3 regions of the Bradyrhizobium sp. USDA 326 genome follow, and region 3 is predicted to be linked to each of the others. Evidence: predicted binding sites of a transcription regulator. Region 3 holds the regulator's gene; each other region holds the start of a gene.
The links. Region 3 encodes LexA, which represses DNA repair genes until DNA is damaged. Its sites were predicted from a motif close to TGTTCNNNNTGTGTTCNG; they were not measured.

Region 1: a site for LexA is predicted at 4,756-4,773, ahead of recA (recombinase RecA). Genes of this name have one in related genera too.
Region 2: a site for LexA is predicted at 4,183-4,200, ahead of ABIG06_RS21540 (PA0069 family radical SAM protein). Genes of this name have one in related genera too.

Annotation. Positions count from the first base shown of each region.
Region 1 covers NZ_JBMGQA010000001.1:7,808,785-7,815,168, forward strand. Annotated here, with positions in the region: gene gcvP (aminomethyl-transferring glycine dehydrogenase) at 1-2,346, shown strand, start outside; gene ABIG06_RS37210 (hypothetical protein) at 2,480-3,475, opposite strand; gene recA (recombinase RecA) at 3,576-4,664, opposite strand; gene ABIG06_RS37220 (hypothetical protein) at 5,722-6,060, shown strand; gene ABIG06_RS37225 (hypothetical protein) at 6,313-6,384, shown strand, end outside.
Region 2 covers NZ_JBMGQA010000001.1:4,579,492-4,585,875, forward strand. Annotated here, with positions in the region: gene ABIG06_RS21525 (hypothetical protein) at 1-317, opposite strand, end outside; gene ABIG06_RS21530 (acetate/propionate family kinase) at 401-1,594, opposite strand; gene ABIG06_RS21535 (phosphoketolase family protein) at 1,597-4,011, opposite strand; gene ABIG06_RS21540 (PA0069 family radical SAM protein) at 4,222-5,385, shown strand; gene ABIG06_RS21545 (VOC family protein) at 5,409-5,864, shown strand; gene ABIG06_RS21550 (ribonuclease HII) at 5,942-6,384, shown strand, end outside.
Region 3 covers NZ_JBMGQA010000001.1:6,920,779-6,927,162, reverse strand. Annotated here, with positions in the region: gene ABIG06_RS32660 (hypothetical protein) at 1-232, opposite strand, end outside; gene lexA (transcriptional repressor LexA) at 758-1,459, opposite strand; gene glp (gephyrin-like molybdotransferase Glp) at 1,637-2,848, opposite strand; gene ABIG06_RS32645 (hypothetical protein) at 3,057-3,263, opposite strand; gene ABIG06_RS32640 (HAD-IA family hydrolase) at 3,433-4,056, opposite strand; gene ABIG06_RS32635 (alpha-hydroxy acid oxidase) at 4,086-5,219, opposite strand; gene ABIG06_RS32630 (S41 family peptidase) at 5,523-6,384, shown strand, end outside.

The sequences.
Region 1 (6,384 bases), 890 kb from region 3:
GTCGACAAGGACGTGCATCCGCAGACGCTGGCCGTGATGCGGACCCGCGCCGAGCCGCTCGGCTGGACCCTGATCGTCGGCGATCCCCTCGCCGATCTCGACAAATCAGACGTGCTCGGCGCGCTGCTGCAATATCCCGGTTCATCCGGCGCGCTGCGCGACCTCAGGCCCGCCATCGCGGCGCTGAAGGCCAAGGACGCGCTTGCGATCGTTGCCGCCGACCTGCTGGCGCTGACGCTGCTCGCCTCGCCCGGCGAGTTGGGCGCCGACATCGCGATCGGCTCGGCGCAGCGCTTCGGCGTGCCGATGGGCTATGGCGGGCCGCACGCGGCCTATATGGCCGTGCGCGATGCGCTCAAGCGCTCGCTGCCCGGCCGCATCGTCGGCCTCTCCGTCGATTCCCGCGGCATGCCTGCCTACCGCCTCGCGCTGCAGACCCGCGAGCAGCACATCCGCCGCGAGAAGGCGACCTCCAACATCTGCACCGCGCAGGTGCTGCTCGCCGTGATCGCATCGATGTATGCGGTCTATCACGGCCCCGAAGGCCTGGCACAGATCGCGCGCAATGTGCATCGCCGCGCCGCCGTGCTCGCAACCGGCTTGCGCAAGCTCGGCTTTGCGCCTGACAGCGAGAACTTCTTCGACACGCTCAGCGTCGATGCCGGCGGCAAGCGCGCCGAGATCGTCGCGCGCGCGGCGAGCGAAAAGATCAATCTCGGCGTCAGTGACAGCGCCCTGCGGATCGCGCTCGACGAGACCACCACGCCCGCGACGGTGGAAGCGGTCTGGCGTGCCTTCGGCGGCACGCTCGCCTATGCCGAGATCGACGCCGAGACGCGCGAGGCGCTGCCGGACGCCTTGAAGCGGACCACCGCTTTCCTGACCCATCCCGTCTTCCATGCGCATCGCTCGGAGACGGAGATGCTGCGCTACATGCGCAAGCTCAGCGATCGCGACCTCGCGCTCGACCGCGCCATGATCCCGCTGGGATCCTGCACCATGAAGCTGAACGCGACCACCGAGATGATGCCGCTGACCTGGCCGGAATTCGCCTCGCTGCATCCGTTCGTGCCGCGCGAGCAGGCGAGCGGCTATCACGCGCTGTTTGCGCGGCTGGAAAAATGGCTGTGCGACATCACCGGCTATGACGCGATCTCGCTGCAGCCGAATTCGGGCGCGCAAGGCGAATATGCCGGGCTGCTCGCGATCCGCGGCTATCATGCCGCGCGCGGAGAGAGCCATCGCAAGATCTGCCTGATCCCCTCCTCCGCGCACGGCACCAATCCGGCTTCGGCCGCGATGGTCGGCATGGACGTCGTGGTTGTGTCTTGCGAGAAGAACGGTGACGTCGACGTTGGTGATCTCCGCGCCAAGGCGGAGAAGCACTCCAACAATCTCGCCGCGGTCATGATCACCTATCCCTCGACCCACGGCGTGTTCGAGGAGCACATCCGCGAGATCTGCGACATCGTGCACGGCCATGGCGGCCAGGTCTATCTCGACGGCGCCAACCTCAACGCCCAGGTCGGCCTCTCGCGCCCCGGCGATTACGGCGCCGATGTCAGCCATCTCAACCTGCACAAGACCTTCTGCATTCCGCATGGCGGCGGCGGCCCCGGCATGGGCCCGATCGGCGTCAAGGCGCATCTCGCCCCGTTCCTGCCGGGTCGTCCGGCAACACAAGGCGACGCTCCGGTCGGCCCGGTCTCGGCCGCGCCGTTCGGCTCGGCCTCGATCCTGACCATCTCCTACATCTACATCCTGATGATGGGCGGCGAAGGCCTGAAGCGCGCGACCGAGATCGCGATCCTCAACGCCAATTACATCGCAGCAAGGCTCGATGCGCACTTCCCGGTGCTCTACAAGAACGCCAGGGGCCGCGTCGCGCACGAGTGCATCGTCGATCCCAGGCCGCTGAAGACCACCTCCGGCGTCACCGTCGACGACATCGCCAAGCGCCTGATCGATTACGGCTTCCACGCCCCGACCATGAGCTTCCCGGTGCCGGGCACGCTGATGATCGAGCCGACCGAATCCGAATCGAAGGCGGAGCTGGACCGCTTCTGCGATGCCATGATCGCGATCCGGAAGGAGATCGCCGAGGTCGAGGCCGGCCGCTTCAAGATCGAGGCTTCGCCCTTGCGCCACGCCCCGCACACCGTCCATGATATCGCCGATGACAATTGGAATCGCGCCTACACCCGCAGCGAGGGTTGCTTCCCTGACGGCGTCTCGCGCACCGACAAATATTGGTGCCCCGTGGGCCGCGTCGACAACGTCTACGGCGACCGCAACCTGGTGTGCTCCTGCCCGCCGGTCAGCGATTACGCAGAAGCCGCGGAGTAAAGACGCGACGGGACGTCTCGTAGCCTCGTAGGGTGGGCAAAGCGCAAGCGTGCCCACCACCTCTCGCGAAGTTGGAAGATGGTGGGCACGGCGCAAGTGCGCCTTTGCCCACCCTACAACACCGAATGCGCCGCTAGGGCGCAATCAACAGCCGGCTTTCGCGATCCCACCGCCACAACCGTTCATTGGTGAGCAGCGTGCCGCCCCACCAACGTCGAATCGGATTGTGGCGACGGAAAGCTTCGCGGCCTTCCAGAACCGCTTTGCCAAATTCGGTCAGCGACAACCGGCTCCGACGATAGGCGGCGTTGCGACCTCGCGCATCGTGCGGGGCGAGCGTCGCGAGTTTCGGATCGAGACCTGCGACCGCCGGCATCGGGCCCGACGCAAGCCCTTCGAGCAACGGACCCAGCTCCCACTGGTCGAACACGCGCGTTTCGAGCAGCCCGCCCGGCTGAAACAGTTCTTTTGTACGGTTGTGCCCCCTTGCAATCAGCTCGATAAGCCGCGCCTCCGTCGCGCCCAATCCGGTGATTGGTGACGGCAGTTCAGCTAGCAACGCTTCCAGAACCGGCTTCAGGAAAGGGAGCCTGCTTAAATCCGTTGTCAGTAGCCCGAAGCAAAGTTCAGGTGTCGGCGCCCGATACGCCTCCCAGGCCATGTTGGCTATCTCGAAGTCGCACTCTGCGATCTCCGATTCCCGCACCGTACGATCGCGAAGTTGCGGGCCGTCCGCTTCGCGCAGATCGAAATTGACCCGTCGCAGTCTAAGACAATGGGTGATCGATGGATGGGACCGCAAATAGTCCAGGATCCAGATCAATTGCAATTGACTGTTAGGCTCAGGGTCGAACCACAGCTCGATGAACTCGACGCCATAGGTCTCGCAAAACCGAACCAGGCCAGTCTCCTTGTGCGCGAGACCGGTCTGAGGCAACCGGCCAACAAGATCGGACCACCGCACCTCCGGATCGCCCCTGTAATAGCCTCCCGTAAGATAGTCCTCGAGATGGTGCGACGTAGGCAACGGCCCCCAAACGAACCGAAAGATCAACGGGACGACCATGTCAGCACGACCGGCATAGGTGAGACCAACGCCGGACGAACTAGTCAGAATCACGCGCTTCATCGTCGACGCGCCCTCACGCAACACGAAACGGGCACCGAAGACGTCGGCAACTCAACGTCCTCAGTGCCCGCTCCTCGCGAAAAATTTTCCGCGTTAAGTCTTACTCGTCCGCCGGCTCCTCGCCGTCGGCGTCGCGCTCGGGCGTGCCGGCGAGAATCTGCTCGGCGATCAGGCCGGAGTTCTGGCGGATCGAGGTCTCGATCTTGGCGGTGATATCAGGGTTGGCCTTCAGGAATGCCTTCGAGTTCTCGCGGCCCTGGCCGAGACGCTGGCTGTCATAGGAGAACCAGGCGCCGGACTTTTCGACGATGCCGGCCTTGACGCCGAGATCGAGGATCTCGCCCATCTTGGAGACGCCCTCGCCGTACATGATGTCGAACTCGACCTGCTTGAAGGGCGGCGCCAGCTTGTTCTTCACCACCTTGACGCGCGTGGTGTTGCCGACCACCTCGTCGCGCTCCTTGATCGCGCCGATGCGGCGGATGTCGAGACGGACGGAGGCGTAGAATTTCAGCGCATTGCCGCCGGTGGTCGTTTCCGGCGAGCCGTACATCACACCGATCTTCATGCGGATCTGGTTGATGAAGATCACCATGGTGTTGGACTTGTTGATGGAGGCCGTCAGCTTGCGCAGCGCCTGGCTCATCAGGCGGGCCTGCAAGCCCGGCAGCGCATCGCCCATCTCGCCTTCGAGCTCGGCCTTCGGCACCAGCGCTGCGACCGAATCGACCACCAGAACGTCGACCGCGCCTGAACGCACCAGCGTGTCGCAGATCTCCAGCGCCTGCTCGCCGGTGTCGGGCTGCGAGATCAGGAGCTCGTCGATATTGACGCCCAGCTTGCGGGCATAGACCGGGTCGAGCGCATGCTCGGCGTCGATGAAGGCGCAGATGCCGCCCTTCTTCTGCGCTTCCGCCACCGTATGCAGCGCCAGCGTGGTCTTGCCCGACGATTCCGGCCCGTAGATCTCGACGATACGCCCCTTGGGCAGGCCGCCGATGCCGAGCGCGATATCGAGCCCGAGCGAGCCGGAGGACACCGCCTCGATGTCCATGGACCGGTCGTTCTTGCCCAGCTTCATCACCGAGCCCTTACCGAACTGGCGCTCGATCTGGGAGAGCGCGGCGGCCAGAGCTTTACTCTTGTCCATGGAAGATCCTTCGACGATACGCAGGGCAGTTGCGGACATTGGGTCTTGCTCCTTATGGCGAGGATTCGCGTGAGGGACAAACGGTTGCGAGGCAGCTCGGCGATAAAAGCAATGTACCCTATCTGTTCTATGTTCGCAATATGTTCTTTTGCGGATTTGCCCTCGGCACCCTGGTCCTGTTCAGCCACATCCAAATTCGGCAGGCGGACCACCTCTTCCGTCGCTCAGCGCAACATGGTTAGCGCCCGTTAACGATTGCGTTAACATTTGTTATGTACCCTTCACGCTGCATGGATGGCGAGAGAGAACCACAAGTAGCGTCCGACTGGACCGCCGAGGAGCTGGCGCTCCTGTCCCGTTTGGCCCGGGATCGGATCAGCGCGGCGGACGCAGCGAGGCTCCTGGGACGGCGGGTGAGTTCGGTGCGTCGCCAAGCCCGGCAATCCGGGGTGCTCCTCTACAAGCACGATGGCCGTACCGGCAGGCGGAAGCCTCCATAATTCCCAATCTGCAGTTGCTGGCACACCTGATCGCTCAAGCGCGATGAGACGAGGAGGAATCGTCATCGCGCTTTTCGGTTGTTGTTTGAGCATGATCTTTTCGGACAAATGCTGCGCACTTTTCCCGAGCACGCTTTAGGCGTAGGATTCAACTGATTTGAATCATGGGAGGGTGCAGCTTGACCGCGGTCCTCGTTTTTAAAATCACCACTGTTGCCTTGGGCGTCCTTTCAACAGTCCTCGCATACACGCTCATTTTCAGCGTCTGAAGAAAGGGAGGCCCCTGCGTCAGCGGCCTCTTTCAGAAATCAGCTTCATGCTGCGTGCCGAAAATCGGGCGAACGTCGATTTATGTTCGTTCCGGTCGCGCGGCACGGCGGCGGTGCCATAGGCTGCCCATGTCGAATTGGGAGCGGCCCGCAGATGCTGGCGTCCTTGAAAAACCGACGTGCAACGACCAGCCCAGTCAACTTCATCTTGGCCGTGTCCTGGATCGACCGGGATCGTACGGAGGCACCAGGTTCCAGAATCGACTCGCCAACTTGGCAATAGCGTAGCAGCATGGAGCCTCGCAAGTGCGGCAAGGGAGTGGCTTCATGGAGAGATTCATCGCCCGTGCAAATATCGACCACTACCTGGACCTGTTGAAGGTCCCGGACATCTCGACACACGCGCGGTCAACGATCACAAAGCTGTTGATCGAGGAAGAAGACAAGCTTGGCCGCGATTGTGCTCAACTCGAGTTCGTTGAAAGCAGGGCTGCGACGTGCCGTGCGCGCGCGGACCGGCAAAGGCGATTGATGGATTCATTCGCTCCTGGTTCGGACGATTGGGTGCACGCCGAAAGGCTGCTCGTCAATTTCGAAACGCTTGCCCAGTTCGTCGAAAGCTTCTGTCACCAGATGCGCCGCACCGTGAATGAACATCCCCTTTGAGAGCAGCCTGGCTCCGTTGGCGAGCTATTCGTGGCGGCGCCCAAATGTAATCCAAGTGTAGCGGGGGTGGAGCTGCATGGACGGAGTTCTGAGGTTCATTTCGGCTTCCCAAGTCCCGCTGTGCACACAATTGAACAGACGCGGATCCGTTTATGCATCCTAATGGATCATCACAGTACGGACCTTGGCCACCATCGGTGATGCGAACGCCGACCTGCGCTCCCGCCCTCCTCGCATGGAAATAAGAGCGCCATGTTCAAGCGGCGGCGTTTCAAGCAACAGCTGACCCTTCAAGACCGGCTTTCCGCATGGGTGAAGCAGGTT
Region 2 (6,384 bases), 2.3 Mb from region 3:
ACGGCGCGGATCATGGTCGCTGCATCGTCCGCAATCTCCTGCATCAGCTTCGCAAGATCGGGGGCTGCGAGCCGGCCCTGTCCGATCAGATGCGCGCCGCCGATCAGCGCTGCGATCCCGGCGGGAGCGATGCCTGCAGTCTGGCTTTCGACCCCGAGGTCATTCGCGGGCCGGTCAGGCTCCTGCGCATGCCGGGCCGCCGCCTGCAACGCGCTCATCCGCACCTTGATCCGGTCGTTGGCGGCGAGCCCTTCCGCCACCAGCGCGGGCAACAGGATGCTGCCTTGTCCGAGCTCTTCGATGATCTGGGTTTTCATGATCGGTCCGCAACCAGGATTGATGCGGTATCTGTGCCGCGAAACCGCGGCGGCAGCATTGCGGCAGATCATTCATAAAATTGTCACGTGGCGTGGCGCCCACGGATCAGCGCGGCGTAATGGCGCGCGATCGTCATCTCTTCATTGGTTGGAATGACGAAGATTTCGACGGCGCTGTCGCTGCGGTTGATGCGTCCGCGTGCCGCGTCGTTGCTGGCGGCATCGATGCGCACGCCCATCCATGCGAGACGCTCGCCGATCGCGCTGCGGATCTCCTTGGCATGCTCGCCGATGCCGCCGGTGAAGACCAGACAGTCCAGGCCGCCGAGCGTCGTCGCCATCATTGCGACTGCCTGCGCCGCACGGAAGGTGAAGAGATCGACCGCCTCTCGCGCCGCGCTCTCGCCGCTCGCCAGCAGCGTGCGCATGTCCGCGGAGGTGCCGGAGACGCCGAAGAGGCCTGACTCGTGATAGAGCAGGTGCTGGACCTCCTCGACCGACATGCTCTCGTGTTGCTGCAGATAGAGCAGCACGCCGGGATCGATCGTGCCGCAACGTGTGCCCATCACGAGGCCGTCGAGCGGCGTCAGCCCCATCGTGGTGTCGATGCTGCGGCCATCGCGCAGCGCGCAGAGGCTGGCGCCGTTGCCGAGATGCGCGATGACGGTGCGTCTGGTCGCAAGCTCCGGCGCGATCTCGGAAAGGCGTCCCGCGACATATTCGAAAGAGAGGCCGTGAAAGCCGTAGCGCCTGACGCCACGCGCCTCGAGTCGCCTGGGAATGGCGAAGCGGCTCGCCGGCGGCGCGAGGCCGTGGTGGAAGGCGGTGTCGAAACACGCGATCTGCGTCAGCCCGGGCCGGATCGCCGCAAACGCGCGGACTGGCGCAAGGCAGCGCGGCTGGTGCAACGGCGCCAACGGCGTCAATGCCTCCAGCTTCGCGGTGATGTCGTCCGTCAGGACGACCGGGCCCGAATAATCCGGTCCGCCGTGAACGACGCGGTGGCCGACGGCCCGCAAGCTGTCTGCACCGAACCGGTCCTCGATGAACGCGAGCACGTCGGCGAACAGATGGCCACCGCCGTCGGCGTCCGGCGCGTCCCTTCGCGCCTCGAACAGGTCCTCGCCCGCGGGGTCCTTCACCAAGAGCCGGGGTCTTGCCTCGTGTTCGTCGAGCAGGCCCCTGCAGAGCAGGGAGGGCTCAGCTGCCGAGACATCGAACAGGCCGAACTTGATGCTCGACGATCCCGAGTTGAGGACGAGGATCGTGTTCGGCATGGCTAGTCGCCGGCGTCGGCCGGCGTGTTGCCGCCGGCACTGTTTTGCCACACCCAGTCGCGGATCTCGGGCATGTCCTCACCATGCTCGCGAACATAGCGGGAGTGCTCGATCAGCTTGTCGCGGAACTGTTGCTTCACCCGCGCGGCTTTGGTCGCAAGCCCCGGCACGCGTTCGATCGCCTCGATTGCCAAGTGGTAGCGGTCAAGCTCGTTGAGCACGACCATGTCGAACGGCGTCGTTGTGGTGCCTTCCTCGGCAAAGCCGCGCACATGCATGCCGGCATGGTTGGTGCGGCTATAGGTCAGCCGGTGGATCAAGTAGGGGTAGCCGTGATAGGCGAAGATCACCGGCTTGTCGCGCGTGAACAGGCCATCGAAGTCGCGGTCGGCGAGGCCGTGCGGATGCTGCTCCCTTGGCTGCAGGGTCATGAGGTCGACGACGTTGACGACGCGGATCTTCAAGTCCGGCAGCGCCTTGCGCAGGAGGTCGACGGCGGCCAGCGTCTCCAGCGTCGGCACGTCGCCGGCGCAAGCCATGATCACGTCGGGCTCACCCTGTCCGTCTTCCGTTCCGGCCCAGCCCCAGATGCCGATGCCGGCTGCGCAATGCGTCGCAGCGTCCTGCATCGAGAGCCATTGCGGCGCCGGTTGCTTGCCGGCGACGATCACGTTGATGCGGTTGTAGGTGCGCAGGCAGTGATCGGCGATCCACAACAGCGTGTTGGCATCCGGCGGGAAGTAGATGCGGACGATGTCTGCTTTCTTGTTGGCGACGAGATCGACGAATCCGGGGTCCTGATGGCTGAAGCCGTTATGGTCCTGACGCCAGACATGCGAGGTCAGGAGATAATTGAGCGAGGCGATCGGGCGCCGCCACGGCAGGTCGCGCGTGACCTTCAGCCATTTGGCATGCTGGTTGAACATGGAATCCACGATGTGGATGAAGGCCTCATAGCAGGAGAAGAAGCCGTGCCGTCCCGTGAGCAGATAGCCCTCGAGCCAGCCCTGGCAGAGATGCTCGCTCAACACCTCCATCACGCGGCCGTCCTGGGCGAGATGGACGTCGTAAGGTTCGATCGGCTCCATCCAGACGCGCTCGGTGGCGTCGAACACCGCATCTAGCCGGTTCGACGCGGTCTCGTCCGGCCCCATGATGCGGAAATTGCGCTGTTGCGCGTTGAGGCGGATGACGTCGCGCAGGAATTTGCCGAGCTCGCGCGTCGCTTCGGCGATGGCGCCGCCGGGCTGCGGCACATCGATTGCGAAGCTGTGGAAGTCGGGCAGCTTCAGCTCCTTCTTCAACAGGCCGCCATTGGCGTGAGGATTGGCGCCCATGCGCCTGACGCCTTGGGGTGCGAGCGCCTGAAGCTCGGGAGCGAGCGCGCCGTTCGCGTCGAACAGCTTTTCCGGCTCGTAGCTGCGCATCCAGTCTTCGAGCACCTTCAGATGCGCCGGGTTCTCGCGGCATCCGGCGACGGGGACCTGATGCGCACGCCAAAAGCCTTCGACCTTCTTGCCGTCCACCTCCTTCGGACCGGTCCAGCCCTTCGGGCTGCGCAGCACGATCATCGGCCAGCGCGGCCGCTCGACGCTTTTGCGCCCGTCGCGGGCATGCTGCTGGATCGAGCGGATGCTGGCGAGTGCGACATCGAGCGCATCCGCCATGGCATGGTGCATCAATTCGGGATCATCGCCGGCGACGAACAGCGGTTCATGGCCCAACCCACGGAAGAGATCGCGGATCTCCGCATCTGCCATCCGTCCGAGCACGGTCGGATTTGCGATCTTGTAGCCATTGAGATGCAGGATCGGCAGCACCGCGCCGTCATGCGCCGGGTTCAGGAACTTGTTCGAATGCCAGGACGCGGCGAGAGGGCCGGTTTCGGCCTCGCCGTCGCCGACGACACAGGCGACGATCAAATCAGGATTGTCGAATGCAGCGCCATAGGCGTGCACCAGCGCGTAGCCGAGCTCTCCGCCTTCGTGGATCGAGCCCGGCGTTTCCGGCGCCGCGTGGCTCGGGATGCCGCCGGGGAAGGAGAACTGCCTGAATAGCTTGCGCAATCCGTCCGTATCGCGCGCGATGTCGGGATAGATCTCGCTGTAGCTGCCTTCGAGATAGGTGTTGGCGACCATTCCGGGGCCGCCGTGGCCGGGCCCGCAGACATAGATGACGTTGAGGTCCAGCGCGCGGATCACGCGATTGAGATGCGCATAGATGAAGTTCAGGCCGGGCGTGGTGCCCCAATGGCCGAGCAAACGCGGCTTGATGTGCTCGGGCCGCAACGGCTCGCGCAGCAACGGATTGTCGAGCAGGTAGATTTGCCCGACCGAGAGGTAGTTGGCGGCGCGCCAATAGCGGTCGAGCAGACCGAGGTCGCCGATCGCGGCGGCGGTTTTTTGTTGAATTGTCATGTTCCCGTCGGCTTTCACCCAGCGATCGTCACCAACTTTGTTCCGGCACGATCGATCCCTGTGCGGGATCAAACGAAATCCTCGTGACGGGCGTGTTGCGTGAGGTCAAAGCGGCGCGCCCGAAATTTGGGTGGCTACTTTGCATGGGGTTGTTTTCACGTTTTTTGTTTGTGTTCTTGATTTGTTCCTTGTGCGTGCTATCTTGGCTTCATGAGTCCAGCATCCTCTCATGCTCTCAAGCACCCGCCGGTCACGGCGCCCTCCGAGCCGGCGGGTGCGCCTTCAGATTTCCCCGAGCTTGGCGTCGCCATCGATCGCGCGCGACGGCGAGGGCGGGGCGCGCAATCCAATGCCAGCGGCCGTTACGAGGCCGAGGCGCGCGTCGCTTTCGACGACGGCTGGCAGAGCCTGGAGGAGCTGCCGCCGTTCAAGACCAGTGTCGGCATCGATACCTCGCGCAAGGTGATCACCCGCAACGATTCCCCCGACATCGGCTTCGACCGCTCGATCAATCCCTATCGCGGCTGCGAGCACGGCTGCGTCTACTGCTTCGCGCGACCGACGCATGCCTATCTCGGCCTCTCGCCGGGGCTGGACTTCGAGTCCAAGCTGTTCGTGAAGCCCGAGGCGCCTTCGCTGCTCGAGAAGGAGCTCGCCGCCACCGGCTACGAGCCCAGGATGATCGCGATCGGCACCAACACCGATCCCTACCAGCCGATCGAGCGTGAGCGAAAGATCATGCGTGGCATACTCGAGGTGCTGGAACGCGCCAGCCATCCGGTCGGCATCGTCACCAAATCGGCGCTGGTGGTGCGCGACATCGACATTCTCCAGCGGATGGCCAAACGCAACCTCGCCAAGGTCGCGATCTCGGTCACCTCGCTCGATCCGAAGCTTGCGCGCACCATGGAGCCGCGGGCCTCGACGCCACCGAAGCGGCTGGAGGCGCTGAAGCAGCTCTCGGATGCCGGCATTCCGACCACCGTGATGGTCGCGCCCGTGATCCCTGCGTTGAACGATTCCGAGATCGAGCGCATCCTCGATGCCGCCGCCCATGCCGGCGTCAAGGAAGCCGCCTATGTGCTGCTGCGGTTGCCGCTCGAGGTCCGCGATCTCTTCCGCGAATGGCTGATGGCGAACTTTCCGGACCGCTATCGCCACGTCTTCACCCTGATTCGCGACATGCGCGGCGGGCGCGATTACGATGCGAAATGGGGCGAGCGGATGAAGGGAACCGGCCCGATGGCCTGGACCATCGGCCGCCGCTTCGAGATCGCCTGCGAGAGGCTCGGACTCAACAAGCGGCGCTCCAAGCTCACGACGGATCACTTCGCGCGGCCGAAGCGGAACGGCGATCAGCTCAGCCTGTTCTGACGGGAAAGTGAAAGAGGCATGGCATGAGTCAGGAATTGCCGGGCCCGGTGCCGAGACTCACCGTCGTCACGCAGGGTGTCAGCGATATCCGCGCCAGCATCGCCTTTTACGAAGCACTCGGCTTCTCGCGCCGGCTGAAGGCCACCGGCGAGGCCGTCGCCTTCTACGATACCGGCGGTCCGGTGCTCGCCTTATATCCGTGGGATCAGCTTGCGGCAGACGCGACCCTGCCGGACGCGCCGAGGCCATCGACCTTTCGCGGCATGACGCTCGCCTGGAACTGCCGGACGCGCGAGGAGGTCGATCAGGTGATGGCCTTCGCCGTCGGAAAGGGGGCCAGCTTGCTGAAGACGGCGCACGAGACCGATTACGGCGGCTATTCCGGTTACTTCACCGACCCCGACGGCCATCCTTGGGAGGTCGTGGTCGCGCCCGGTATCGAGGTGGGCGAGGACCGCCGGGTGCATCTGGCGGAGTAGGACGTCCGGCCTGAATAGCGGGAATTATCCTGGGTTCCCGGTTGCGCTGGCGAAGCCGCTTGCGCACGATCCCGGCCATGATTCGGGACAAGTCCGCCAAGAACCCAGCCAAAGAGGCGCCCAAAAAGGAAGCTGCGGAGAAGGCTGCGCCTGCCAAGGCGGCCAAGCTGCGTGCGGCCAAGGTACCTGCAGGCAAGGCATCTGCAGGCAAAGCATCTGCAGTGAAGGCTCCGCAGGTTCCGGTTGGCAGGAAAGGCATCATTGCCATTGCTCCCCCCAGCTTCCGCCGCGAGCGCGCGCTGATCAAGCGCGGCGTCTGGCCGGTTGCCGGATGCGACGAGGCCGGCCGCGGCCCGCTGGCGGGCCCCGTCGTTGCGGCCGCGGTGATTCTCGATCCCGACCGCATTCCGCGCGGCATCGATGATTCGAAACGGTTGACTGCCGAGGAGCGCGAGAAGCTGTTCGACAAGATCTGCGCCACCGCGCAGGTTTCGGTCGCCGTTGCCTCGCCCTCGCGGAT
Region 3 (6,384 bases):
TGCCGAACTTGCCGACGCGGGAATTGACGGTACGCGTCCAGATCCAGCGATTGTCGTAACGGACGTTGTCGGCGAACGCGAGCTCCGTTCCCGGCAGCAGGCAGACCGCAACCGAGAGATCGGCTTCGGAGGCGAAGCCGCGCGTCGAGGTGCCGCGGAACGTTGTTGTGACGATCGTCTCGCCGACTTCGGCGGGGCGTGTCGCGACGGCATGCAGGCTGTAGTCACACATCGGGTGCTCCTCATGCGAAGATAGCGACCCGCACCTCCTTTGGAGGCGCAGGCCTCTATCAGGGTGGAAGCACGCAACGCTCTGCTCTGTTGTAGGCAAATCTGCGGCTGCGTCCGCAAGCCGCGATCACATTATCTTTCCCGGATTCGATAGGAACAAAGACGATGCATGCGTGTTCGGAAGGCGCGTGCGTCAGCGCCCCGCGGCTGCCAACCAACGTGAATTGCCGGCTCGATTGCAGAGGCTGTGCGATTGCATTTCGCACTTGCGGCTCGCTAGCCCAATTCCGTTCGCATTTGGCGGTGCGATTGTGTGGCAACGGCTTGCGGCGCGCTGGTGTTGCGGTCAGCGCTGGCGCATGACGTCTCCTCGAACTCCCGGGTCGCGAAGCGATGCTGCTGCGCGCGGCGTGTCGAGGATGTCGCGCCGGAGGAGGGGGCCGGATAGTCTGAGCAGAACCGGAAAGACCATCCAGCCGGAGCGGAGAATGACCCGCTCCAATCAGTGTAACGAGCGCAGGACCGCTCAGTACTTCCGGTACAGCCCGATCAGCTTGCCCTGAATCTTCACGCGGTTCGGCGGAAGAATGCGGACTTCGTAGGCGGCGTTGGCGGGCTCGAGCGCGATTGAGGCGCCGCGGCGGCGGAAGCGCTTGAGCGTGGCCTCCTCGTCGTCGATCAGCGCCACCACGATGTCGCCGGTGTCGGCGCTCTCGTTGCGCTGGATCAGCGCCATGTCGCCGTCGAGGATGCCGGCCTCGACCATCGAATCGCCGCGCACTTCGAGTGCGTAGTGCTCGCCCGAGCCGAGCATGTCAGGCGGCACGCTGATGGTGTGACTGCGCGTCTGCAACGCCTCGATCGGCGTGCCGGCCGCGATGCGGCCCATCACGGGCACCGCGACGGGACGCTCGCCCTCGTCCACAGGCGGGCTGGAGGTCGCGCGCACCTTGCCGAGATTGCCCTCGATGACGCTCGGCGTGAAGCCGCGGCGGCTGCCGGCGGCGGCCTGCAGCTCGGGCAGCTTAATGACCTCGATGGCACGGGCGCGGTTGGGCAGGCGGCGGATGAAGCCGCGCTCCTCGAGCGCAGTGATCAGGCGATGGATGCCTGACTTCGAGCGCAGATCGAGCGCATCCTTCATCTCGTCGAAGGACGGCGGCACGCCGCTCTCCTTCAGACGTTCACTGATGAACCGCAGAAGCTCGTATTGTTTGCGCGTCAACATCTCGACCAAAGTCCCCCGGTTGATGTCGTTCAATTCCGAGACGAGGAAGCCGGGCGATAAACCGCTACATCCTCGAAACAAATCATGAACGGACACTATATGTTCGATATGTGTTCCGCAACTGCTTAATTTACGGTGAACAGAGCGAAGCTCGCGCGATGCGTGTGGCCGTGCAGCTCAGGCGGGCAGGCGCAGCACCTCGCAAGGCGTGCCGGCCTCGGCCCTCGGCGCGAACGGTGCGCGCACGAGAAGTACCTGTGCTGCAGCCAGATTCGCAAGCAGAGAGGAGTCCTGATGGCCCACGGGAAGAGCGACGAGCGTACCGTCGTCACGCTGTTCCAGGCGCGCACGCAGATAATCCTCGCGCTGGTCGTTGGCACCGAGATCGCGGCCCAGCACGGCGAGCTCGCGGCGATGATGAATCACTGATCGGCCCGACAGGGCGCGAATCAGCGGCACCATGAACAGGAAGGCGCACACATAAGAGGATACGGGATTGCCGGGCAGGCCGATCACGCGCATTGCGCCGAGTCGTCCGTGCATCATCGGCTTGCCGGGCCGAATCGCGATCTTCCAGAAGGCCATCGAGATGCCTTCGTCCTTGAGCGCCTGCTGGATCAGATCGTGGTCGCCGACCGACGCGCCACCGGTCGTGATCAGGATGTCGGCACCGCTCTCCCGGGCGCGACGGATGCCGGCGGAAGTGGCCTCCAAGGTATCGGCGGCAACGCCGAGGTCGATGGTCTCGGCGCCCTCGCTGCGGGCGAGCGCGTGCAGGGCATAGCCGTTGGAATAGACGATCTGGCCGTGACCGGGCGTGGTGCCCGGCATCACCAATTCGTCGCCGGTGGCGAGGATCGCGACCCTCGGACGGCGGCAGACGGGGAGATGCGGGTGGTTCATCCCGGCGGCCAGCGCGAGATCGCGCTCCGTGAGACGGCTTCCCTTGCGGAGCAGCACATCTCCCTCGCGGAAGTCGATGCCGGCGGGGCGGATGTGCCGACCGGGAATCGCCGCTTCCTTGATCGTGATGAGCTTGCCTTCCGCGACGGTGTCCTCCTGGATCACGACCGCATCGGCGCCGTCGGGAACGACGCCCCCGGTGAAGATCCGCACGGCTTCGCCGGGCCCAACCCTTCCCGCGAACGGTCGACCCGCCGCGACCTCGCCGGCGACCGCGAGCCGGGAATCGACCGTTGCCGCATCGGCGGCGCGCACGGCATAGCCGTCCATCGCCGACATCGCCTGCGGCGGCTGCGTGCGCCGCGCCGCGACGTCGCGGGCGAGCACGCGATGGTAGGCCTCATCGAGGGAAGCCATCTCTTCAGGCAGCGGCTCTGCACCCGCCAGCACCGCGGCAAGCGCGTCAGAAACCGGCATGAGGGCCACGGGCGGAAACTCCTGCAAATGGATGGCGAGAGTTCTAGCCGAGTGCAGGCGCGAGGCAAAGCAGCACGCAGGATGATTTATCCGGCGCGATTTCTGTCGTGGAGCAGGGAGCTCAAGTCCGCCGCGGCATGATCCGGAAGGCGAGACAGACCGGTACGAGGATAGCCATGGCGAGGACGAGAATGACGAGCGCCACCGCCAACATCGGTCAACGTTCTGCCGGATCGCTTGGACCGACGTCCGGTGCGATGTCGGGAGCTCTGGGATCCTGATCCTTGTCGGGCAGCGGATCGGCCATGGACTTCAGGTCGGCCGCCTTGCTGATCAGCTTGGCGGAAAGATCCGAGTCCGAGGTGGTTCTGGCGAATTCAAGCAGGAGAGAGGCTTGCTTGGTGAGATAGGTTTTGCCCAGCACGTCGATCCGTCCGATGTAGAAATCCCAACCGACTCATGAGTCCGAAGGGTGGTATTCCGTTCCCGGAACTCCGTACAAAAATGCACAGAGGCATTGGGTTCCTCATCTTCAGCAAATTGAGTTCCGGAACCGAGGGGCTCGGCGGACCTCTCGCGCCACCCGGTTGGCGTCAGATGCCAAGCGCCCTCAATGCGTTCCCGACGTCGCCAGGCGACGTCACGTGCACGGCGTTCAAACCTCGCGCCCGCGCGCCCTCGATGTTCTTGGCGAGGTCGTCGAAGAACACGATACGACCGGCCGGCACTCCGATCGCGGCGACGACGTGGTCGAACGCCTCCGCATCCGGTTTGCGCAGGCCGATGCTGGACGACAGATACAGCTCGCGGAAATGGCCGAGCACGCCGGCATACTCCTTCGAGAAATAGTCCACATGCGGCCGATTGGTGTTGGAGAAGGCGTAGAGCGGCATCTGCTTCGCCGCGCGCGGCAACAGCTCGGCGATATCTGGCATCTCGCCGGCGAAGATCGCGTTCCAGCCTTCCAGGAACTGCGCATCCGAAATGCCGATTCCGAGTGAAGCACGCAGCGAATCGAAATAGTCCTCGTCGCTGATCTTGCCCATCTCGTGCAGCCGGTAGGCCTCGTCACGCACATAGCGCGCGACGATGGCCTCGGGCTGACAGCCGGCATGTCCCGCCCAGCAGGCGATCGCCTTGGAGAAGTCGATGTCGAGCACCACGCGCCCGAGATCGAACAGAAGCGCATCCGCGCTGCCGGGAAAGAGCGATGTCATTGCGTCCTTTTCACTTCAGTATCGGCAAGTCAGTAGCGATAGGGCTCGTGGTCGAACAGCGGGAACGCGCTGAACACGCTGGGCGCATTGGTGGCGGTCGCCGGATGCAGGCAGGATTTGTCGACCTCGGCGAACGAGGTGGCGCCCAGGAGGCCAAGGCAGCGCAGCACCTCGTCCTCCAGCAGCTCCAGCATCCGTGTGACTCCGGCCTCGCCTGCAGCCGCCAGCGCCCAGCATTGCAGCCTGCCGATGCCGACGAGGTCTGCACCCGCCGCGATCGCCTTGACGATATCGGTGCCGCGGCCGAAGCCGCCGTCGACCATGATCTTGGCGCGGCCCTTCACGGCATCGACAATCTCGGGCAGCACGTGCATGGCGCCGCGGCCGTGGTCGAGCTGGCGGCCGCCATGGTTGGAGACGTAGATCCACTCGACGCCGTGATCGAGCGCGATCAGCGCATCTTCTGCCGTGGCAATGCCCTTGAGGATCAGCGGTATTTTGAACTTGTCCTTGATCATCTTCACGGTCCGCCACTCCAGGCCCTTCTGGAAATCGCCGCCGGTGGCGCGCAGGCGGCTCTCGCGAACGTAGCGCTTGGCGATGTCGCGCTCACGACGGCTGTAATGGGCGGTGTCGACGGTCAGGCAGAAAGCGGCATAGGCGTTCTTCTCGGCCCGGCTGACGACATCGGCGACGAAGGCGTCGTCGCCGCGGACATAGAGCTGATAGAGCCGCAGCGCATCGGGCGCGGCTTCGGCGGTCTTCTCGAGGCCAGGCTCGGAGACCGAGCTCAGCATGTGCGCGGCACCGAAAGTACCGGCGGCGCGTGCCACGCTTGCCGCCCCATCCGGATCGAAGATCTCGAGGGCGCCGACCGGGGCGAGCACCACCGGCAGACGCATCCTGCGGCCGAATTGATCGACCCCTGCGTCGACCTTGCGGACATCGCGCAGCACGCGCGGGCGGAAGGCGATCTCGTCCAGCGCCATCCGGTTGCGGCGCATGGTGGTCTCGGTCTCGGCCGCGCCGACGATGTAGTCCCAGGCGTTCTGGTTCAGGTTGGCGCGCGCTTTCCGGATGAACTCGTGGAGGTTCTGGAACGGCTCGTTGCTGGCGCCGAGCTCGACGTTCCTTTCAGGCCGGATGCGGGGCGCTTCGTTCATTGTTGTCCTCCCGAGAATTTGAACTCTTATCGTCATCGCCTATCGCGTCCGGCCCTCCAAAACCATCCTAAAATCGCATAGCTGCGAGGCGTGGGCGGCCCGACCGGTTTGCGCTTCGCGCGAAACAGTTTCGGAACGTTGCCAAAAGTTTAGGCCAAGGCGAAGGGATTTCTTCGTATACCCGCCAGCGTGGCATCCCGGCCTTGAAGAAACCGGAATGGTATTGTGAGAAGTGGGCTGGATCGCCATTTCCAGGGCGCTCCCAACCCCAAGAGAACCGCCAAGCAAAAGGCTACCTCATCCATGCGGAAAACCCTGCTGTTCCCCCTTGGCGCGCTCACCGGAGCGTGTCTGACCCTTCTGGTAGCCGGCCCGCACAGCGGCGTATGGGCGGCACGGGCAGCAGCGACCGCGGACGATGCCTACTCCCAGCTCAATTTGTTCGGCGCGGTGTTCGAGCGGGTCAAGGCCAGCTATGTCGAGAAGCCCGACAACGCCAAGCTGATCGAGGGCGCGATCACCGGCATGGTGACCTCACTCGATCCGCACTCGCGCTACATGAACGCCAAGGCCTGGACCGAGATGCAGGAGACCACCTCCGGCGAGTTCGGCGGGCTCGGCATCGAGGTCACCATGGAGGATGGCCTCGTCAAGGTGGTCTCGCCGATCGACGACACGCCGGCCTCGAAGGCCGGCATCATGTCGGGCGACCTCATCAGCAAGATCGACGGCGAGGCCGTGCAGGGGATGACGCTCGAACAGGCCGTCAACAAGATGAAGGGTCCCGTCGATACCAAGACCAAGCTTACCATCGTGCGCAAGGGCGCCGATGCGCCGCTCGACGTTTCGATCACGCGCGAAATCATCCATGTGCGTCCGGTGCGCTTCCACGTCGAGAACGGCGACATCGGCTATATCCGCGTCACCTCCTTCAACGAGCAGACCACCGACGGCCTGAAGAAGGCGATCGCGTCGATCTCCAAGCAGGTCCCGGCGGAGAAGCTCGCAGGTTACGTGATGGATCTGCGCAACAATCCGGGCGGACTGCTCGATCAGGCCGTGTCGGTGTCGAGCGCCTTCCTGCAGCGCGGCGAGGTCGTCTCGACACGCGGCCGCAATCCGGACGAGACTCAGCGTTTCACCGCGCATGGCGGCGACCTCACCA